DNA from 3 places in the Paenarthrobacter sp. YJN-5 genome. Region 1 is predicted to be linked to each of the others. Evidence: predicted binding sites of a transcription regulator. Region 1 holds the regulator's gene; each other region holds the start of a gene.

Region 1 (2,261 bases):
TTTCGATCCGCAGCAGGGCTACTCCCAGCCCGATGACTCCGCACCTGCGCTCATCAACGTCGCACCGCTGAGCGTCGCAGGGCGTCTCCGTGAAGGACTGTTTGCCGATCACACAGTCGTGTTGACCTCCGCTACGCTTGCCATCGGCTCGGCCTTCGAACCGGCCGCCGGCGGATTGGGGCTGGTGGGTGACGGCGCGCCCAGCTGGACAGGGCTGGACGTCGGGTCCCCCTTCGACTACCCCAAGCAGGGTGTTTTGTATGTCGCCCAGCACCTGCCGAAGCCGGGCAGGGGCACGTCGCCGGAAGCCCTGGACGAACTCGAAGACCTCATTCGGGCATCCGGTGGGGGAGCGCTGTGCCTTTTCTCCTCGCGGCGCGCGGCGGAAGAGGCGGCTGATGCCATGCGGTCGCGTTTGGATGTGGACATCCTGTGCCAGGGCGAATCCACCATGGCGGCGCTTGTGAAGCAATTCTCCGATGAACCGGACACCTGTCTCTTCGGCACGATGTCCCTGTGGCAGGGAGTGGATGTTCCGGGTGGTTCCTGCCGCCTGGTTGTCATCGACCGGATCCCCTTCCCGCGGCCGGACGATCCACTCATGACCGCACGCTCCCGGGCGGTGGCACAGTCCGGTGGTAACGGATTCATGGCGGTCTCAGCAACGCATGCGGCCATTCGCTTGGCACAGGGCGCCGGGCGCCTCATCCGCTCGACAGGGGACAAAGGCGTGGTTGCCGTTCTCGACTCCCGGCTCTCCACGGAAAGGTACGGAGGCTTCCTGCGTGCCGCACTCCCGCCATTCTGGACGACGACGGACCGCAAGGTAGTGCAGGGAGCTTTGGGGCGGTTGGCGAAGCAGGACCCTTAGAGGGAGCGCAGCACCGAAACGACCTTGCCCATGATGGTGGCCTGATCGCCGAGGATGGGCTCGTACTGGGTGTTTTGCGGGAGTAGCCAGGTGTGCCCGTCCCGCTGGCGGAAGGTCTTAACGGTCGCTTCGTCATCAAGCAGGGCGGCCACGATGTCGCCGTTGACGGCGTCGTTCTGACGGCGGACCACCACCCAGTCGCCGTCGCAGATCGCGGCATCGATCATCGAGTCACCGGCGACTTTGAGCATGAACAGTTCGCCGTGGCCAACCAATTGCCGGGGAAGCGGGACGACGTCCTCGACGGATTGATCGGCGAGGATCGGGCCGCCGGCCGCGATCCGTCCTACCAGGGGCACCATGGCGGTGTCACTGGCAGTTGCCAGCGAGGTGACATCCAAGCCGCCGCTGCTGAGCAGTGTGCCGGGAGCCTCCACCCCGGGAATGCTGGCGCCGCTGTCCAACGTCAGGGGCATGAGGACTTCCATGGCACGCGGTCGCTTGGGATCACGACGGAGGTAACCAAGCTTCTCAAGCTGGGATAGCTGATGGGTAACGCTGGAGAGGCTGGCGAGGCCTACGGTATCCCCGATCTCGCGCATGCTGGGTGGATACCCGTTGTCATTGACCGACCGCTGGATGGTCTCGAGGATTTTCTTCTGCCGGACGGTGAGGCTCTTGGGGGCTTTGGAGGCCTGTTGGCTGCGCAGGGATGCCCTGCCTCCTGTGGCTTTTGCTGCCATGTTCGCCAATGCCCTTCCGTTCCGCCCCGGGCCTGGTCCGTTGATGCCCGAAGATTCCGGGCCCAAAAATGTCAGACCCTCCTGTTGCACTGAATCTGTGCCTGTTTCTTCACTCAAACGTAGGTCAGGCACGGGCGTTTATCAAACATTTGTTCTAGCGAGTCTCGACACCATTCGTTGATAAGTGCTAAAAATGTCATAGCAAGGTTCGAATATGTGTTCTATAAACCGTTGCGGGTGTTCGAAGGATGTTCGAACGCCGGCGCGGAGTGCACACAGAGAATTGGCAAGCCTGCGCGGTTCACCGCCGGCGCAGGCAATCCTTCAGGAGGGCTCAGGCTCATGTCCGCTGTTACGTTCCACGATTTCCGCTCCACCCCCGCTCCTGCGCGCATCAGGCTGACGCGGCGCGGCAGGATGGTCTTCTTCGGCATTCCCGCAATGCTCCTGGTTGCCGCGCTGCTCAGCCTGGCGGGCTTCCTCAACTCGCCGGCAAAGGCATCGGACAGCCAGGCGCAGCTTCAGCCTCCTGTCGCAGTGAGCGTGACCGTTCAGCCGGGTCAGTCCCTCTGGGGAATCGCGGGAGCTGCTGCGCCAGAACGTGACCCCCGTGACGTGATTGCGGAAATTATCGAGCTCAATGATCT
Region 2 (2,261 bases), 1.1 Mb from region 1:
TCTGCGCGCGCAGCCGGGCTGAAACGCGCTGGGCGTAGATCGAGAGCACCTGGTGCATCTCATCGCGGTTCGTGAGCTTCCGAGAGAAGCTGCGGGAGTAGATGAGCTGGTCTTTGGCGGCGGGCGGCTGAGTCTCCAGTTCGATGCATTTCTGTCCCCTGAGCTCCAGGATTGTCCTCTCCATGACGACGGAGAACCGCTTGCGGAGCCATTTGGCATCAGCGTCGCGCAGCTCCCTGGCGGTATGAATGCCGAGCCCGGCAAGGCGTTTGCCACTACGGCCAGCGACGCCCCAGAGGTCCGTGACATGAAGTGAGTCGAGGATCCGGTCAAGCTGCTCTTCCGGAAAGCGCCGGAGGTCGAGCACGCCGTCGAAATCCGGGTTTTTCTTGATGCCGAGGGCAGCGACCTTGGCCAGGGTTTTCGTGGGAGCGATCGCCACACGAACGGGGATGCCGGTGAGCTGAAGGACAGTTCCGCGGATCTCCTGGCCCAGTGGTTCGAGCTCGTCAGGAGTTCCCCGGAGTTTCAGCCAGCTTTCGTCAATCGAATACACCTCCTGCCAGGCACTGAAGCGGCCCAGAATGGTGGCTACCCGGGAGCTTAGCGATCCATACAGCTCATAGTTCGATGATCTGACCGCAACACCTTTGGCCTGGCACCAACCGCGGATCTTGAACCACGGTTTGCCCATGATGTCGGGGTCCAGCGCCTTCACCAACGGGCACGCAGCGACTACGCAGCCGTCATTATTGGACAAGACCAGAGTCGGCCGGTCTCCCAGCGTGGGATCGAACACTCGCTCGGCGTTGGCGTAGAAGGAGACGCAGTCTACGAGAGCGATCTGATCGGGTGCTGGGGTCGGAATAGTCATTGCCACGGCCGGAGACTATCGGCGGGGTCTGACACCGCGCCTGATTTTCGGAGCATGCAGGATCCAGGTGACCACGCCCCACACCGTCATCTCTGTGTGTTCATGGAGGACGATGTCGGAATAGTCGAGGTTCTCCGCCAGGAGAACTGCGCGTCCCCGGATGACGTCCAGCCGTTTGACGGTGTATTCGCCGTCAACGACGGCGATCACGATCTTGCCCGGAACCGGATCGATCCCTCGGTCCACGAGCAGCAGGTCGCCGTCATTGATTCCGGCTCCGGTCATGGAATGGCCGGCTGCACGCCAGATGAATGTACAGGTCGGGTCGCGGACCATGTATTGAATGAGATCAAGGTCACCGGCCCAATATCCCTCTGCCGGGCTGGGGAAGCCGCAGGCAACCGCTTCCGGTGCGAGCGGAAGCATCAGCGGCTCGGTGAGCGCCAAGGGTTCTGGCTGCGAGGCCTGCATGTCCACTTCCTTTTTCGAACATATGTTCGATAGCTCATCGTACGCCCGAGCAGGGATGACGAGCAACGCAGCGTGAGTCCTTGGGTGGTCAACGCAGGAAAAGGCCCTGGTGCGCTTCGTGCGTGCCGGGGCCTCGTTTTTTCGCACGAACGAGAGGTGCGAACCAACGTTCAGCGGCCCCGGCCTTGGGGCCGAGGACCCGGGGCCGCCCTTTGGGGGGGCACGCGATCAGGCACTGACCGGGTGACGCAGATGACTCTACTCCTCCGCTTAATCGCTCCGCAAATATCTATCAGAAGTCATTGCCCAATCATTCGTGACAGGCATTCGAATGAAGTTAGAATGGACTCGTACATCGGTCGAATATGACAGGAGAGGCCAGACATGACCGTCGTCGACGAGCCGAAGGCTGCGCCTCCCGCTGCGAGCGCTGCGACCAGGTCCGGTGGACCGGGCACCGACCAGAACGGCAGCGACCGCAGGGAGCGGGTCTTCACCCGCCTGTCCTCGGACGAGAAGCAGCGGGCGGAGTACTGGGCGCAGCGGCGCGGCTACCCCTCCGCCAACGAGTACTACGCTGAGGCGATCGCCGAGAAGATCCGGCGCGAGAATCTCGACTTCGACATCCCTGATCTGCTCACCGCGCGCATCAACCAGGTCGTCGACGAGCTCAAGGCGCTTTCGACGAACAACGCCAACCTCGAGCGGGTCGTGACCATGGGCTTCGATTCCCTGCTCGGGCTGACCAGGGGCGACAACTATCTGCTGGACGAGGAGAACGGGGAGCTGACGTGAGCCAGGGGCTGAATGAGATCATGCCGTCCACCGACGAGCTGATGGACGTCGACACGTCTTTCCTCGATGCGTACCGGACCGGCGGGAGCGAGGGCCTGAAGCGGGCCTGGGAACGGGCACA
Region 3 (2,261 bases), on a different replicon from region 1:
GGAGTAGAGAAGGACCTCGAGAAGATCAGTTGCTGTTTCGCCGCGACCTCGGTCTCCAGGGGGATGCAGGCGATCTCGTTGAGTTCAAGAATGGTGCGCTGCATCAGCACCGAGAACCGCTTCCGCATGGCGACTGGATCCGCCGCCTTCAGGTCGGCAATCGTGAAGATTCCCATGCCGTTAAGTCTTTTGCCGAGCCGGCCGGCGATTCCCCAGATGCCCGTGACGGGAACCCTGGACATGATGTGGTCCCGGTGCGCGGCCGGCAGGGTGTCGTAGCTGCAGACGCCGCCGAGGGCAGGGTTCTGCTTGGCGACGCGGTTGGAAAATTTTGCCAGGGTCTTGGTGGGTGCGATGCCCACGCAGACCGGCAGGCCGACATGCTTAGCGACGGCTGCTTTGATTTCGCGCCCAGTCTTCACTAGCTCCTCCGGGGTACCGCGGAGCCTAAGGAAGGCCTCGTCGACCGAATACACTTCGACCGCGTAACTGAAGCGTCCCAGCAGCTCCATGACGCGGCTCGAAAGATCGCCGTACAGCTCGTAGTTGCTGGACAGGGCTTGGACGCTGGCGAACTTCGGGTCCGCCTTCAGCTTGAACCAGGGGTCACCATTTTCGATGCCGAGAGCCTTCGCTTCGTTGGAGCGCGCGACCACGCAACCGTCATTATTGCTCAAAACGACAGCGGGTCTACCCTCCAGGCTAGGGTCGAACGCGCGCTCACACGAGACGTACATCGAGTTCACGTCCACGAGGGCAAAGCGCTCCGAGGTCGCGAGGTCAGACATGGTGCAGGCAGCGGGTGGCGACACCCCAGATGCTCAGCTCGGCCAGCTCCGGCACGATGATGTCCGGGTAGTCAGGGTTCTCGGCTACCAACCGGACTGTACCGTGTTCGATCCGGAGCCGCTTGATGGTCAATTCCCCGTCGAGGACTGCGACGACGACGTTCCCGTCCGCCGGCGTCAGCGACCGGTCCACGACCAACTCGTCCCCGTTCGAGATGCCGGCTCCTGTCATCGAATACCCGGACACACGGACAAGGAAGGTGCTCGTGACGTCCCTAATGAGGTGCTTGTTTAGGTCAACCCGTCCGTCGAAGTATCCTTCTGCGGGACTAGGGAACCCGGCAGGCACGGCCGCCGCGGTGATGAGCGGACCGGCCGGCCCAGCCGGGTCGAGGTCGTATTCGAGGACGGCGATGACGACGGCACCCATGACCCTCCCTTTTCCACATTCGAAGACGTGTTCTCCACAGACTTATCCCCATGTGAACGTGTATTCGATTGTACGCTCCGGGAAGCGGTGTGGAACCGTCCGTACACATGGCCTCACATGAAGCATTTCCTTGCGCGCACTGCCTCCGCACTGATCCTCGCGGGCGGTGCACTGCTGCTGACCGGCTGCCAAAGCCCAGGGACCGACTTCGACCGTGCGCTGGACGTGACGCCCGCCCACGAGACGGCCGCACCTACGCCAGCTCCAGAGGCAGCGAAGCCGTCCACGCCGTCGGCCGGCCTGGATCTGCATTTCGGCCCTGCCTCATTTGGGATCAGCTGCGTCACCGATTCCGCAGGGGACGGCACGAGCGGGACCGCAGCCCTGATGTGCAGCTGGAAGACCGGGCGCTGATTGTTGCCGTCCCGCGGCCGCGTGGAGGTGAACCATCCTTTCCGCACACATCTGGGACATGCTCTTTACCTACCTCTTCCATGCCTACGCCGCCTGGCTCTTTGCCAGCGCCATGTTCATCTGGCTGGGCTTCGTCCTGTACCGCACCACACGGAACACGCTGGCAGAATCGTCCGGTCCGGCCCAGCAGGGGGTCGGAGCTCCGACCCCCCTCGTGCGGATCCCGCCCCGACCAGCCCGCAAGCCCCGGGTCCCGCTGACCAACGCCGCGTAACGGTGAGCACAACAAGGACTTCCGCACACATGAGTCCCATGACTACGACCCTGACCCGCCCCCGCCGTCCCCAGGCACTGCCGCTGACCGTCGAGACCACTCAGGTCTGGGGTGCGTTGCTGTCCTCCTATTCCGAAGACACCGGATCCGTTTCCGTCTGGTCCACTGAAGACGGAGCGCTCCGCTACGCCGAACGAGTGCTGGCCGCCCAGCCGGGCATCGAGTTCGAGCTGATGACCTGCACCGGCAACGACACCTGGCGCTCCGTTGCCGAAGGTGACGGCATCCGGCAGGTCATCGCCCGCCGCTGGTCATGAGCGGCACAGACCGGGACCAGCGCGCCCGCCCGCACTCG

The links. Region 1 encodes LexA, which represses DNA repair genes until DNA is damaged. Its sites were predicted from a motif close to TCGAACANNTGTTCGA; they were not measured.
Region 2: the regulator LexA is predicted to act here: its motif matches at 1,360-1,375, upstream of HMI59_RS08785 (LexA family transcriptional regulator).
Region 3: the regulator LexA is predicted to act here: its motif matches at 1,238-1,253, upstream of HMI59_RS23565 (LexA family transcriptional regulator).

What each region holds. Positions count from the first base shown of each region.
Region 1 covers NZ_CP053544.1:2,929,371-2,931,631, reverse strand. The annotation lists gene HMI59_RS13830 (ATP-dependent DNA helicase) at 1-871, shown strand, start outside; gene lexA (transcriptional repressor LexA) at 868-1,614, opposite strand; gene HMI59_RS13820 (LysM peptidoglycan-binding domain-containing protein) at 1,957-2,261, shown strand, end outside.
Region 2 covers NZ_CP053544.1:1,850,284-1,852,544, reverse strand. The annotation lists gene HMI59_RS08790 (Y-family DNA polymerase) at 1-874, opposite strand, end outside; gene HMI59_RS08785 (LexA family transcriptional regulator) at 890-1,345, opposite strand; gene HMI59_RS08780 (hypothetical protein) at 1,730-2,140, shown strand; gene HMI59_RS08775 (hypothetical protein) at 2,137-2,261, shown strand, end outside.
Region 3 covers NZ_CP053545.1:390,143-392,403, reverse strand. The annotation lists gene HMI59_RS23570 (Y-family DNA polymerase) at 1-788, opposite strand, end outside; gene HMI59_RS23565 (LexA family transcriptional regulator) at 781-1,218, opposite strand; gene HMI59_RS23560 (hypothetical protein) at 1,336-1,632, shown strand; gene HMI59_RS23555 (hypothetical protein) at 1,691-1,906, shown strand; gene HMI59_RS23550 (hypothetical protein) at 1,945-2,223, shown strand; gene HMI59_RS23545 (hypothetical protein) at 2,220-2,261, shown strand, end outside.